2 regions of the Streptomyces sp. NPDC017943 genome follow, and region 2 is predicted to be linked to the other one. Evidence: riboswitches for the same ligand, from Rfam matches in the RefSeq annotation. Region 2 holds a riboswitch; the other holds the start of a gene.
What was found. Region 2 has a riboswitch for cyclic di-AMP ahead of ACH4C6_RS16970 (M23 family metallopeptidase). Riboswitches for the same ligand answer to the same signal wherever they lie in the genome.

Region 1: it holds a riboswitch for cyclic di-AMP, as region 2 does, so the genes downstream of both, ACH4C6_RS19620 (M23 family metallopeptidase) here and ACH4C6_RS16970 (M23 family metallopeptidase) in region 2, are expected to answer to the same signal.

Annotation. Positions count from the first base shown of each region.
Region 1 covers NZ_JBIRHH010000005.1:600,652-608,109, reverse strand. Annotated here, with positions in the region: gene ACH4C6_RS19635 (DNA topoisomerase (ATP-hydrolyzing) subunit A) at 1-2,343, opposite strand, end outside; gene ACH4C6_RS19630 (M16 family metallopeptidase) at 2,562-3,932, shown strand; gene ACH4C6_RS19625 (M16 family metallopeptidase) at 3,929-5,317, shown strand; cyclic di-AMP (ydaO/yuaA leader) riboswitch at 5,509-5,673, shown strand; gene ACH4C6_RS19620 (M23 family metallopeptidase) at 5,687-6,475, shown strand; gene ACH4C6_RS19615 (GntR family transcriptional regulator) at 6,670-7,365, shown strand.
Region 2 covers NZ_JBIRHH010000004.1:728,132-735,589, reverse strand. Annotated here, with positions in the region: gene trmB (tRNA (guanosine(46)-N7)-methyltransferase TrmB) at 1-553, shown strand, start outside; gene ACH4C6_RS16980 (PrsW family intramembrane metalloprotease) at 611-1,975, shown strand; gene ACH4C6_RS16975 (aldo/keto reductase) at 2,095-3,048, opposite strand; gene ACH4C6_RS16970 (M23 family metallopeptidase) at 3,213-4,244, opposite strand; cyclic di-AMP (ydaO/yuaA leader) riboswitch at 4,256-4,412, opposite strand; tRNA gene ACH4C6_RS16965 (tRNA-Met) at 4,759-4,832, opposite strand; gene ACH4C6_RS16960 (dihydrofolate reductase family protein) at 4,899-6,029, opposite strand; gene ACH4C6_RS16955 (MarR family winged helix-turn-helix transcriptional regulator) at 6,330-6,836, shown strand; gene ACH4C6_RS16950 (SpoIIE family protein phosphatase) at 6,885-7,458, opposite strand, start outside.

The sequences.
Region 1 (7,458 bases), on a different contig from region 2:
GGCCGGGGCGGGCCCGGCCCAGGCCAGGGACAGGCAGTCCTCGCCCTTCAGGAACCGCTGGCAGCGGACACCGCCGGTCGCCCGGCCCTTGCGCGGGTACTGGTCGAACGGGGTCAGCTTGGCCGTCGTCTGCACCGAGTCGTCCAGCGTCCCCCGCGAGCCCGCGACCGTGAAGACGACCGCGTCCGCGGCCGGGTCCACCGCCGTGAAGGAGATGACCTTCACCCCCTCGGCCAGCTTGATGCCGGCCACACCGCCGGCCGGACGCCCCTGCGGGCGGACCTGGGACGCCTGGAAGCGCAGCAGCTGGGCGTCGTCGGTGATGAACACCAGGTCCTCGTCCCCGGTGCGCAGCTCGACGGCACCGACGATCCGGTCACCCTCCTTGAGGGTGATCACCTCCAGCTCCTCCTTGTTGGACGGGTAGTCCGGCACGACGCGCTTGACGACGCCCTGCTGCGTGCCGAGCGCCAGGCCCGGGGACGACTCGTCGAGGGTGGTCAGGCAGACGACCGTCTCGTCGCCCTCCAGCGACACGAACTCCGCCAGCGGGGCGCCGCCCGCCAGGTTCGGCGTCGGCAGGGGCTGCGGGAGCTGCGGCAGGTCGACCACGTTCAGCCGCAGCAGCCGGCCCGAGGAGGTCACCACGCCGATCTCGCCGCGGGCCGTCGCCGGTACCGCCGAGACGATCACGTCGTGCTTGGCGCGCTTGGCGCCGGCGTCCTCCGCGAACGGCTCGGCGTCGGCCGTACGGGCCAGCAGACCCGTAGAGGACAGCAGCACCCGGCACGGGTCGTCCGCCACCTGCAGCGGTACGGCCGCGACCGGAGCGCCGCCCGACTCCAGCAGGACCGTGCGCCGGTCGGTGCCGAACTTCTTGGCGACCGCGGCCAGTTCAGAGGAGACCAGCTTGCGCAGCTCCGCGTCCGAGTCGAGGATCCGGGTCAGCTCCTCGATCTCCGCGTTGAGCCGGTCCTTCTCCGTCTCCAGCTCGATGCGGTCGTACCGGGTCAGCCGGCGCAGCGGCGTGTCGAGGATGTACTGCGTCTGCACCTCGCTCAGCGAGAAGTGCTCCATCAGGCGCTGCTTGGCCTGGGCGGAGTTCTCGCTGGAGCGGATCAGGCGGATGACCTCGTCGATGTCCAGCAGGGCCGTCAGCAGGCCCTCGACCAGGTGCAGCCGGTCGCGCTTCTTGCCGCGGCGGAACTCCGAGCGCCGCCGCACCACGGTGAAGCGGTGGTCGAGGTAGACCTCCAGCAGCTCCTTCAGGCCCAGCGTGAGCGGCTGGCCGTCGACCAGGGCGACGTTGTTGATGCCGAAGGACTCCTCCATCGGCGTCAGCTTGTACAGCTGCTCCAGGACCGCCTCCGGCACGAAGCCGTTCTTGATCTCGATGACCAGGCGCAGGCCGTGCTCGCGGTCGGTGAGGTCCTTGACGTCGGCGATGCCCTGGAGCTTCTTCGAGCCGACCAGGTCCTTGATCTTGGCGATGACCTTCTCGGGGCCGACCGCGAAGGGCAGCTCGGTGACGATCAGGCCCTTGCGGCGGGCCGTGACCTGCTCCACCGCCACGGTCGCGCGGATCTTGAACGTGCCCCGGCCGCTCTCGTAGGCGTCGCGGATGCCGGACAGGCCGACGATGCGGCCGCCGGTGGGCAGGTCCGGACCGGGGACGTGCTTCATCAGGGCGTCGAGGTCCGCGTTCGGGTGCCTGATCAGGTGGCGTGCCGCGGCGATGACCTCGCGCAGGTTGTGCGGCGGCATGTTCGTCGCCATGCCGACCGCGATACCCGAGGCGCCGTTGACCAGCAGGTTCGGGAAGGCGGCGGGCAGCGCGGCCGGTTCCTGCTCCTGGCCGTCGTAGTTGGGGTTGAAGTCGACGGTGTCCTCGTCGATCGACTCCGTCATCAGGCTCGTCGCCTCGGCCATGCGGCACTCGGTGTACCGCATGGCGGCCGGCGGGTCGTCGTTGCCCAGCGAGCCGAAGTTGCCGTGGCCGTCCACCAGGGGGACGCGCATGGAGAACGGCTGGGCCATGCGCACCAGGGCGTCGTAGATCGACGCGTCGCCGTGCGGGTGCAGCTTGCCCATCACCTCGCCGACGACACGGGCGCACTTGACGTACCCCCGCTCGGGGCGCAGGCCCATCTCGCTCATCTGGTACACGATGCGCCGGTGCACCGGCTTGAGACCGTCGCGGGCGTCCGGCAGGGCCCGGGAGTAGATGACCGAGTACGCGTACTCGAGGAAGGAGCCCTGCATCTCGTCGACGACGTCGATGTCGAGGATCCGCTCCTCGTACGAGTCGTCGGGCGGCGGGGTCTTCGTGCTGCGGCGGGCCATCGCTGCCGGCTCCTTGCTGCTGCGATCCAGATCTGACGCGGACCATTGTGGACCGCCGCACTGACAAGCGGGACCAGGCCCCGGGACAAGCGGCGCCCGCGCCCCCGGAACGAGGCCGGCACCGGGAACTTCACCAGGGCCTCGCGCGCTTGCATACAGTGGCAGGACCGGCACGAATCCGCGGTTGTGAAGACCGCTCCGCGATCGAAGGGACGTACATGCCCATGGGTCACACGGCCACAGCCCAGGCAGGCTCCGGAGGCCTGACAGCGACCGAGCACCGCCTGGCCAACGGCTTGCGCGTGGTGCTCTCCGAGGACCACCTGACCCCCGTCGCGGCGGTGTGCCTCTGGTACGACGTCGGCTCGCGCCACGAAGTCAAGGGGCGTACGGGCCTGGCTCACCTTTTCGAGCACTTGATGTTCCAGGGGTCCGCGCAGGTCAAGGGCAACGGCCACTTCGAGCTGGTCCAGGGCGCGGGCGGCTCGCTGAACGGCACCACGAGCTTCGAGCGGACCAACTACTTCGAGACCATGCCCGCCCACCAGCTGGAGCTCGCCCTCTGGCTGGAGGCCGACCGCATGGGCTCCCTGCTGGCCGCCCTCGACGAGGAGTCGATGGAGAACCAGCGCGACGTCGTCAAGAACGAGCGCCGCCAGCGCTACGACAACGTCCCCTACGGCACCGCCTTCGAGAAGCTCACCGCCCTCGCCTACCCGGAGGGCCACCCCTACCACCACACCCCGATCGGGTCGATGGCCGACCTGGACGCGGCGACCCTGGAGGACGCTCGCGCGTTCTTCCGCACCTACTACGCGCCGAACAACGCCGTGCTCTCCGTGGTCGGCGACATCGACCCCGAGCAGACGCTGGCCTGGGTCGAGAAGTACTTCGGCTCCATCCCCGGCCACGACGGCAAGCCCGCCCCGCGCGACGGCTCCCTGCCGGAGACCATCGGCGAGCAGCTGCGCGAGGTCGTCGAGGAGGAGGTCCCGGCGCGTGCCCTGATGGCCGCCTACCGACTGCCGCACGACGGCACACGCGCGTGCGACGCCGCCGACCTGGCCCTGACCGTCCTCGGCGGCGGCGAGTCCTCCCGGCTGTACAACCGCCTGGTGCGGCGCGACCGTACGGCCGTCGCGGCCGGGTTCGGCCTGCTGCGGCTGGCCGGGGCGCCCTCGCTGGGCTGGCTGGACGTCAAGACGTCCGGTGACGTGGAGGTGCCGGTGATCGAGGCCGCCATCGACGAGGAGCTCGCCCGGTTCGCCGAGGAGGGCCCCACGGCCGAGGAGATGGAGCGCGCCCAGGCCCAGTTGGAGCGCGAGTGGCTGGACCGCCTCGGCACGGTCGCGGGCCGCGCCGACGAACTGTGCCGGTACGCCGTGCTGTTCGGTGACCCCCAGCTCGCCCTGACCGCCGTCCAGCGCGTGCTGGAGGTCACGGCCGAGGAGGTCCAGGAGGTCACCAAGGCCCGCCTGCGCCCCGACAACCGCGCGGTGCTCGTCTACGAGCCCGTCGCCGACGAGACCGACGATGCCGGGGACACCGCACCCGCGGCCGGCGACGAGAACGAGGAGGCGGCCAAGTGACCGAGCTCGCCACGATGGACTTCCACCCCCGGCCGCAGGCGGGCGAGGCCAAGCCCTGGGCCTTCCCGGCCCCGGAGCGCGGCACTCTCGGCAACGGCCTGACGGTCCTGCGCTGCCACCGCCCCGGCCAGCAGGTCGTCGCCGTCGAGGTGCTGCTGCACGCGCCCCTGGACGCCGAGCCGGCCGGCCTGGACGGCGTCGCCACGATCATGGCGCGGGCCTTCTCGGAGGGCACCGACAAGCACTCCGCGGAGGAGTTCGCGGCCGAACTGGAGCGCGCGGGCGCCACCCTGGACGCGCACGCCGACCACCCCGGGGTCCGGATCAGCCTGGAGGTCCCGGCCTCCCGGCTCGAGAAGGGGCTCGGCCTGCTGGCCGACGCCCTGAGGGCGCCCGCGTTCGCGGACAGCGAGATCGAGCGGCTGGTCCGCAACCGCCTCGACGAGATCCCGCACGAGCTGGCCAATCCCTCGCGCCGGGCCGCCAAGGAGTTGTCCCGGCAGCTGTTCCCGGCGGACTCGCGCATGTCGCGGCCCCGGCAGGGTGGCGAGGAGACCGTCGCCGCGATCGACTCCGCGGCCGTACGCGGCTTCTACGAGAAGCACGTCCGGCCCGCCACGGCCACCGCCGTCGTCGTCGGCGACCTCACCGGCATCGACCTCGACGCCCTGCTCGGTGACACGCTGGGCGCCTGGACCGGCTCCCGTGCCGAGCCGCGTCCGGTGCCGCCGGTCACCGCGGACGACCGGGGCCGGGTCGTCATCGTCCACCGCCCGGGCGCCGTCCAGACGCAGCTGCTCATCGGCCGCACCGGCCCGGACCGGCACGACCGCGTCTGGCCCGCCCAGGTGCTCGGCACGTACTGCCTCGGCGGCACCCTGACGTCCCGTCTGGACCGCGTGCTGCGCGAGGAGAAGGGCTACACCTACGGGGTGCGGGCGTTCGCCCAGGTCCTGCGGTCCGCCCCGGACGGCACCGGTGCCTCGATGCTCGCCATCAGCGGTTCGGTGGACACGCCCAACACCGGTCCCGCCCTGCAGGACCTGTGGACCGTGCTGCGCACCCTGGCGGCCGAGGGGCTGACCGACGCCGAGCGGGACGTCGCCGTGCAGAACCTGGTCGGCGTCGCGCCGCTGAAGTACGAGACGGCGGCGGCCGTCGCCTCCACGCTGGCCGACCAGGTCGAGCAGCACCTGCCCGACGACTACCAGGCCGCGCTGTACCGGCAGCTCGCCGCGACCGGCACCGTGGAGGCCACCGCGGCGGTCGTCAGCGCCTTCCCCGTGGACCGCCTGGTGACCGTGCTCGTCGGTGACGCGACGCAGATCAAGGCGCCCGTCGAGGCCCTCGGCATCGGCGAAGTCTCGGTCGTCACCGCGGAGTAGGGCACACGCGCGCGGGAGCCCTGGTTGTCATCGAAGGCACCAGGGCTCCCTTATGCCCGAATTGGTACGGAGGAGGCCTGTCTGCCCTGTGGGATGCGCTACAAAAGGCGGGTTTCGTTTGGGAATTGAAAGCGGTGCCGCTTAGCGTCATCCGGGCTGTTCGTCAGGCAGTGCGCCGCACCCGCGGCACCGGACAGTCATCGCCGAGTCCCCGTACGGCGCGAGCCAGGGGAGCCGGGGACCCAACCGCAGTCCCTGGGGTGAATCGGACGCCCGCGCGAGCCGCGAGGGGGTCCGTAGGAGACCTTCCTGCTCCGAACCCGTCAGCTAACCCGGTAGGCGAGAAGGAAGGAAAGGACCAGCCACTTCATGGCGTTCACCCGCGCCACCGGGAAGCACCGTCGCCCCAGCCGCCTCCAGCGCGGCACGGCCCGTGCGGCGGGCGTCGCGGCTCTCGCCACGACCGGCGTCATCGGCACCGTGGCCGCTCCGGCCGCCTTCGCCGCCGAGCCGGCTCCCGAGCAGACCGGTCTCACCCCCGTCGTCACCATGGGCGACACCGTCGCCGAGCAGATCGACGCCCAGGCCGTCGCGCAGAAGCAGGCGGCCGAGGAGGCCGCCGCGAAGAAGAAGGCCGAGGAGGCCGCGCGCGAGCGGGCCGCCGAGGCGGCCAAGAAGGCCAAGGAAGCCGCCGAGAAGGCGCGCGAGGCCAAGGAGCGCGCCGCCCGCGAGGCCGAGCGCAAGCGCCTGAACACCTTCGTGTCCCCGATCTCCGGCTCGTACGTGTCGACCAGCTACCAGGCCAGCAGTGGCCTGTGGTCCTCCGGCAGCCACACCGGCGTCGACTTCCACGCCGCGACCGGCACCTCGGTCCACTCCGTCGGCGCCGGTACGGTCGTCGAGGCCGGCTGGGGCGGCGCGTACGGCAACCAGGTCGTGATCAAGATGAACGACGGCACGTACACCCAGTACGGCCACCTGTCGTCCATCGGCGTCTCGGTCGGCCAGCAGGTCACCCCCGGTCAGCAGATCGGCCTGTCCGGCGCGACCGGCAACGTCACCGGCCCGCACCTGCACTTCGAGGCCCGCACGAGCCCCGAGTACGGCTCCGACATGGACCCCGTCGCCTACCTCCGCTCGCACGGCGTCAACCTCTGACGTCACCCCGAGTTCCGTGAAAGCCCCGGCCCGCAGGCCGGGGCTTTTCGCGTCCCGGACGGCTCGTCGTCCAAAAACTTCTCCCTGATTTCCGTCCGCCGCCGGAAAGTGCGGCACATTGCCATAGAGTCACTCGCAATGAAGCCGTGGACTGCGCGTCGGCGTTTTCCCCGGGAATCAGACGGAGGTCGGTCATGCGCATTCCCGCGCACTCGGTGTGCACCGCCATCCGGGACGACATCGTCGCCGGCGTCCACGCGCGCGGGGCCCGGCTCACCGAGGAGCTGCTGGCCCGCCGCTACGGCGTCTCCCGCGTCCCCGTGCGGGAGGCCCTGCGCACCCTGGAGGCCGAGGGCTTCGTGGTGACCAGACGGCACGCGGGCGCCTGCGTCGCCGAACCCACCGAGCAGGAGGCCGCCGACCTGCTGCAGATGCGGCTGCTGCTGGAGCCGCTCGGCGCGGCCCGGGCCGCGCAGCGCCGCACCGAGGCCCATCTCAAGGTCCTGCGCGGCCTGGTCCGGCTGGGCCGGGAGCGGGCGCGCCAGGGCGGCGGCGACGACCTGCGCTCCCTGGACGGCTGGTTCCACGAGACGCTGGCCCAGGCCTGCGGGAGCCCCGCGCTGACCGCGGTGCTCACCCAGCTCCGGCACAAGATCGCCTGGATGTACACGGTCGAGGCGCCGCCCGGCCCGGTGGAGTCGTGGAACGAGCACGGCGCGATCGTGGACGCCGTGGCGCGCGGCGACGGCGAGCGCGCGCGGGCGGCCGCGGCCCTGCACGTCGAGCGCGCGACCGCCGCCCACCGCCTGCGGTCCGGCTCGGCCGGGGAGCGCGCCGGGCGCGTGAGGAACTCGCAACATCCCGTCAACACGGCGAGCCCGCGGATTTAACGCGGAAGCCGTATACAAAGAGCGGGGAATTTCCCGAGGGCCGGAATTCTGTATGTCCGCCGCCCTGTTCCTGAAAATGCGGCCTCCCGCGCA
Region 2 (7,458 bases):
CCTGGAGATCGGCTTCGGCATGGGCGAGGCCACGGCCCAGATGGCCGCGGCGGACCCCGCGACCAACGTCCTCGCCGTCGACGTCCACACACCCGGCCAGGGCAACCTGCTCAACCTCGCCGACCACAACGGCCTGTCCAACCTCCGCGTCGGCAACGGCGACGCGATCATCCTGCTGCGCGAGATGCTCGCCCCGGACTCCCTCGACGGCCTGCGCGTCTACTTCCCCGACCCGTGGCCCAAGAAGCGGCACCACAAGCGCCGGCTCATCCAGCCCGACTTCCTGACCCTCGCCGCCACCCGGCTGCGCCCCGGCGCGCTGCTGCACTGCGCCACCGACTGGGAGCCGTACGCCGAACAGATGCTCGACGTCCTCACGACTCACCCCGACTTCGAGAACACCCAGGCCGACGGCGGTTTCGCCCCGCGCCCCGACTTCCGGCCGCTGACCCGTTTCGAGGGCCAGGGACTGGACAAGGGACATGTCGTGAACGACCTCCTGTTCCGGCGCGTACCACACGCGGACCAACCCCAGCCCTCCGCCGGCGCCTGACCGCGCCCGTCACCTCCCGCCTGCGGACGGCGCCCCTCCGTCGTTAGGGTCGAAGCCGTGGCCACCAGTTCCCCGTTTCCGTATCCCAGCGGACCCGCCGACGGCACCCCCGTCGGCGGCTCCCTGCGGCACGCGCACTGGTGGCAGCGCCCCTGGGTGCGCTACGGCGCGCCCAGCACGCTCCTCGCGATATCCGGCCTGGTCATCCTCGCCCTGGTGCGCGAGGAGACCGGCACGGAAGGGTTCCTGGTCGGGCTGGGCCTGGCCGTCCTCCCGGTCCCCCTGCTGCTGGCGTCGTTCCGCTGGCTGGACCGGGTCGAACCGGGCCCCTGGCGGAACCTGCTGTTCTGCTTCGCCTGGGGCGCCTGCGCGGCGGCGCTGATAGCGATCGTCGCCAACAGCTTCGCGACGAGATGGATAGCCACGGCCACCGCGGACCCGTCCAGCGCGGACACGCTCGGCGCGACGGTGATAGCGCCGGTGGTCGAGGAGTCCGCCAAGGCGGCGGCCGTCCTGCTGGTCTTCCTGTTCCGGCGCCGCGACTTCACCGGGATCATCGACGGCGTCGTCGTGGCCGGCGTCACGGCGACCGGCTTCGCGTTCACCGAGAACATCCTCTACCTGGGCACCGCCTTCGGCACGGACCAGATGACCGGCGGCACGGGCATCGCGTCCGTCACGGCGGCGACCTTCTTCGTCCGCATCATCATGTCGCCGTTCGCCCACCCCCTGTTCACGGTCCTGACCGGCATCGGCTTCGGCGTCGCCGCGCTCGCCGGGGACCGCGCCCGGTTCCGCCGGGTGGCGTTCCCGCTCGCCGGCCTGCTGCTGGCGATGGGCATGCATGCGATGTGGAACGGCTCCGCGTCGTTCGGCGAGTACGGCTTCTTCGCCGTGTACGCGGCGTTCATGGTGCCGATCTTCGGCCTGCTGACCTGGCTGGTGATCTGGACCCGGCAGCGGGAGCTGCGGACCGTGCGCGAGGAGTTGCCCGCGTACGCGGTGGCCGGCTGGCTGGACCCGGCGGAGCCGTACGCGCTGGGCTCGATGCGGGCCCGGCGGATCGCCCGCGCCCACGCCCGGCGCCACGCGGGCAGGGGCGCGGCGCGCGAGGTGGCCCGGTACGAGGCGTACGCGACGTCCCTCGCGTTCCTCCGGCACCGGGCCCGCCGCGGCCGGGCCGGCGCCGGGTTCACCGTCCGCGAGCAGGAACTGCTCGGCGAGCTGTGGCGGCGCCGGGAGGCGGCCCGCCCGGCCCTGGTCCACGCGGCCCGGGTGACCTCCCCGCCACCCCCGGCAATGGCGCCGCCCTGGCCGGTGCACGGGGTGTACGGCGCATACGGCGCAAACAGCGCGCACGGCGCGTACGGCCGGCCCCACCGGCCGGCTCCCCACCCGGCGTACAACCCCTACCGCTCCTGAGCCGCCACGGAGCCGCTCCTGAGCCGCTCCAAACCGCCGCTCAGCCACCACTCAGCCACCACTCAGCCACCACTCAGCCGCACTCAGCCGCCGCTGAGCCGCCGCTCCCCCTCGCTCCGTCAGGCGGAGGCCTCGTCGAGCCGGGCGGTCTCCGCCTCCGTCAGGGTCAGCCGCGCCACCCCCACCAGCGCCGGCAGCTGCTCCACCGTCCGCGCGGAGGCGATCGGCGCGACGACGGTCGGCCGGGCGGCGAGCCACGCCAGGGCGACCGTCGCCACCGGCACCTCGTGCGCCGCGGCGATCTCGTCGAGCGCGTCGAGCACCCGGCGCCCGCGCTCCGTCTCCAGGTGCCTGGCCGCGCCCCCGGCCCGCGCGCTCTCGACGTTCGTGCCGGGCCGGTACTTGCCCGTGAGGAAGCCCGACGCGAGGGCGTAGTACGGCACGGCCGCGAGGCCGCTGCGCTCGGCGAGGTCCTGGAGCCCGCCCTCGTAGGTGTCGCGGGAGACCAGGTTGTAGTGGGGCTGGAGGGCGACGTAGCGGGCCAGTCCCTCGCGGTCGGAGAACTCCAGGGACTCCCGCAGCCGCTCCGCGGAGATGTTGGAGGCGGCGATGTGCCGCACCTTGCCGGCCTTCACGAGCGCGTCGAGGGCGCCGATGATCTCCTCGACGGGCACCTCGGGCCGGTCGTAGTGGGTGTAGTACAGGTCGATGTGGTCGGTGCCCAGCCGGCGCAGGGAGGCGTCGGCGGCGGCCTTGATGGTGGCGGCGGACAGCCCCTGGAAGTCGGGGTGCTGGCTCACCTTGGTGGCGACGACGACCTCGGAGCGGTTCCCGCGCGCCCGGAGCCACCGGCCGAGGATGGTCTCGGACTCACCGCCCCGGTTGCCGTCGACCCACGCCGAGTAGACGTCGGCGGTGTCGACGAAGTTGCCGCCGGCCGCGGTGTAGGCGTCGAGGACGGCGAAGGACCGGTCCTCGTCGGCGGTCCAGCCGAAGACGTTGCCGCCGAGGGCGAGCGGGAAGACCTCGAGGTCGGAGGAGCCGAGCTTGCGCAGAGTCGTCGTAGCAGTCATACCCGGCGTCAACGACCGTGCGGAACGACACATTCCGGGAGCCGCGCAAAACCCGGGCAAACGAACCCGGGCAAACACCCCGGTCACCGAAAACCGAAAACCGGCAGCCCTGACGCCGGGGGGTCGTCGTCAGGGCTGCCGGTGCTTCGACGGGCGCGGTGCGTCTACGGGGTGAGTCCCTTGCCCCGCAGCCACGCCATGGGGTCGATGCCGCTCGCGGAGCCGCCGGAGTGGACTTCGAGGTGGAGGTGGGCGCCGGTGACGTTGCCGGTGGCGCCGACGCGGCCGATGACGTCGCCCGTGCCGACCTTCTGGCCGACGCTGACGCCGATCGACGACTGGTGCGCGTACCAGATCTCGGTGCCGTCATCGAGGGTGAGGACGGTCTTGTAGCCGTAGGAGCCGTTCCAGCCCGCCTCGGTGATGGTGCCGCTGTGGACCGCCTTGATCGGCGTGCCCGTGGGGGCGGCGAAGTCGAGGCCGGTGTGGTAGCCGGAGGACCAGTAGGCGCCGGCCTGGCCGAAGGTGGAGGTGAGGGTGTACGAGGAGGTCGGCAGCGTGTACTGCTTCGCGAGGGCGGCGAGCCGCTCGGCCTCGGCCTTCTTCTCGGCCGCCTCCTCCGCCTTCTTCTTCGCCTCGGCGGCCTTGGCCTTGGCCTCCTTCTCGGCCTTGGCGACGGCTTCCTGGGCCGCCTTCTCGGCGGCGGCCGCGGCGTCCTGGGCGGCCTTGGTGTCGATCTGGTCCTGCTGGTGCTCGACCTGGGCCATGATCCGGGCGCGCAGGGCCTCACCGGCGCCGTCGGTGCCCGGCTCGGCCTCGGCGGTCGTGGTGCCCAGGCTGCTGAGCGGGGTGGCGGAACCTTCGGGGGTGTCGTCGTCCGAGAGGAGGGAACCCACCGAGGGAAGGTCCGGGACGGAGATCGACACCGGCGGCTTGCCGGTCTGGGCGCTGGCCATGCCGCCCGCGCCGACGGCGGCTATGACGCCGACACCGAGGACGGTGGAGCTGCGGGCGAGTCCTCCGCCGCGCTGCTTGGAGACGCGGTGCCGGCCACGGACGGGGCGGATGGACTCCGCGGTGGGGTTCCACTCCTGGAACGGGCCCTCGTCGGTGCGCTGACGGCCGAAGCCGAAGGTCTCGGGGTCGCGCTGGTCCGCCGCGAACGGGGCAGCGGGGGCAGGCCGGTTGGACGCCACGTGGGCGTGCTCCTTTCCTTCCTTCTCGCCTACCGGGTTAGCTGACGGGTTCGGAGCAGGAAGGTCTCCTACGCGCGTATACCTGCCGTGCTGCCACGGCGGCATCCGCCCGATTCACCCCAAGTGGTGGTTCCCCGGTTCCCTCGCGGGATTCGGCGCGTGCGCACGGAGCCGCCTTCTGTGACGGCTGGGACGACCGCGCTGCGTTATCGAACGTTAATGGATGGCGCGGTGCGTATTCCAGCGCTTCCGCTTGATCATTAACCTTTTTCGCGCGGACCAACCTGCCATGACCGGGGTGAATCGGGCGAGTTGACCGCCTCCCGGGCTCCGCAAGGGACTTGACGGTGTGTCAGTTGTTATGCGCTGCGAGGCGGTTCACTCACCGTGTGTGACGGCCGGTCGACGGCTGGAGGGAAACGGCCCGGAAGGCTGGAGAGAGAAGGCCCATATGGCCGGAGGGACAACGCACCGAGGGCCGGAACCCTTTCGGATTCCGGCCCTCGGCCTTCAGTAGCGGGGACAGGATTTGAACCTGCGACCTCTGGGTTATGAGCCCAGCGAGCTACCGAGCTGCTCCACCCCGCGTCGTTGTGTTCACCAGTGTACGCCATCCGCGGGACGTCTCGCGCACACCCCGTATCGGCGCCGCGCTCAGGTCACCAGATGCCGGTTCGGCGCCTTGGCCCGCTCCTCGTGCTCGGGCAGGACGACGACCTGCGCTCCCCCGGCGGCCAGGACTCCGCTGCCGTCGGCCCCGGCCACGAAGGTGTCCGGCTCGCGCCAGGCCGTGACGACCCGCCGCACGCCCGCGTCGAGGATCAGCCGGGCGCAGGGTGCCGGGCGCGAGGCGCGGCGGGCGCAGGGTTCGAGGCTGCTGTAGACGGTCGCCCCGGCCAGCCTGGGGTCGGCCGGGTCGAGCTTGGCCAGGGCCGCCTCCTCGGCGTGCACGACCGGGTCGCCGCCCTCGCGTGAGTGGCCGCGGGCCAGTTCGGTGCCGTCGGCCGCGACCACCACCGCCCCGACGCTGAACGCGGTCCCGGAGGGCGGGCAGAGCTCCGCCAGCTCGCAGGCGGCGGCCAGCCAGTGGTGGTCGGCGGCGACCGGGAGCGGCCCGGTGCCGGGGGCGGTCGGTTCGTAGCGCATCAGGACGACGTCCTCGATCCGGCGGGTGTCGAGCAGCCGCAGCCGACCGGGCGGGTAGCCGCCGGGTCCGAAGAGGCGGGGCGCGGCGGGGTCGCCCACGAAGAGCGGGGCGAGGACCAGCTGGATCTCGTCGGCGAGCTCCTGGGTGAGCAGCTGGGTGTGGATCAGGCCGCCGCCCTCGACCATCAGCCGCCGCACGCCCCGCACGTCGTGCAGGTGGGTGAGGAGCCGGCGCCAGTCGAGGCTCGCGCCCAGGGGGACGACGTCGGTGGCGAGGCCGAGGGCGCGGGCGCGCCGCGCGCCCTCGTCGGTGGTGTAGAGGACCTTCTCGCCGCCGGTGTGCCAGAAGTTGGCGTCCGGGTCGAGGTCGCCGGTGCCGCTGACGGTGACCTTGAGGGGGTACTCGGGCCGGCCCGCGGCGGCACGGGCGGCGCGGCGCTGCGGGGAGTTGACCAGGAGGCGGGGGTTGTCGGCCCGGATCGTGCCCGCGCCGACCAGAATCGCGTCGACGGACGCGCGCACCTCGTCGACCCGGTCGAAGTCGGCCGGGCTCGACAGGAGCAGGCGTTCGGGTCCGGTGTCGTCCAGGTAGCCGTCGAGGGAGACGGCGGCGGACAGCAGGACGTACGGGTGAGGCATCGACGCTCCGCGGCTGGTCGGAAGGGCGGGACTGGACGGGACGGGCGGGACGGGCACGGGTGGGGCGGGACGGGGCTGGACGGGCAGAGTGGGACGTGGCCAAGTCTTACGCGGTCACCCGGCCGGACGTGGACGGCACCCCCCGCCGCCGGCCGCACCGGCGGAACTCGGCGCCGGCTGAACCGCCGTCCGGCCGGGGACGGCCGTGCAACGGTCTGCTTGCCGCTCGGCTCTTCGGGTACAGCCTTTGCAAGAGGGCGACCTCCACAGCACCCGGAGCTTATGGAAAGTGACCGTTTTGTGACCGGATTCGGCGGGCCCGGTGACCACCGGGCCAGGGGGCCGGGTGAGGGCCCGGAAGCCGTCGCCTCGCAGATCGCCGATGCGGTGGACAGCCTGGCGGCCCTGTGGACGGTCGCGGCCCAGGAGGCGTCCCTGCGGCTGTCCCCGCATCAGTTGCGGGCGCTGCGCGCGGTGCAGACCGCACCCGGACTCAACCTCACCGCCCTGGCGGAGCGGCTGGACATCGGTCTGCCCACCGCCAGCCGCCTCTGCGACCGGCTCGCGGCGGCCGGCCTGCTGGAACGGGCCCCGCACCCGGACACCCGCCGTGAGGTCCAGCTCCGGCTCACCACGCACGGCCACAACGTCCTGAGCGACGTCGCCGCTCGCCGCACCCATGCCCTCACCGTCGCCGTGGCCGCGATGCGGCCGGCCGAACGGGACGCACTGAGAAGGGGATTGCGCGCCTTCCTGGCCGCCCAGCACCACACGCCTCCCCGGGCCGGCGAGCCACCGGGCCCGTGAGAAGTCCGGTGCGACGGAACGGCCGGTCCCCCGCCGCCACCCCGGCCCTCACGCCCCGGGCGAGCCCCCCTTCAGCACCGCCACGCACGTGTCGTCGCTCACCGGCCGGGCCGCGCTGCCCGAGTCGCGCAGCACCACCGCGGCGACCACCGCCGGGTCGCAGGTCAGCAGCACGTCCTCGGGCGGGCTCCAGCGGCTGGGCAGACCGTCACTGTGCAGCACCAGCAGGCTGTCCTCGTGCCACGGCCCGCTCTGCACGGGGACGTCGGCCGGGGCCTGGGCGCCCACGATGCCGGGCCGGGACAGCAGCGGCCGCCACTCCCCGCCGGTGCGCAGCCGGGCGCCGACGTTGCCGATCCCGGCGAAGTCCAGCCGCCCCGCGGACGGATCGGCCTGCGCCACGGCGACGGCAGCCCCGCGGGTGGGGCGCAGAGCCGGGCCCAGACGCCGCAGGATCTCCGGCGGCGGCAGCTCGGCCAGGTCGCGCAGCGCGGTCACCGCCGCGGTGGAGGCCTCGGCGGCCTTCTCCCCGTGGCCGAGCCCGTCGGCGAGCAGCAGGGTCAGCCGGTCCCCGGCGCGGACACGGGCCCAGGCGTCGCCGGAGTGGGCCGCCCGGCCCAGG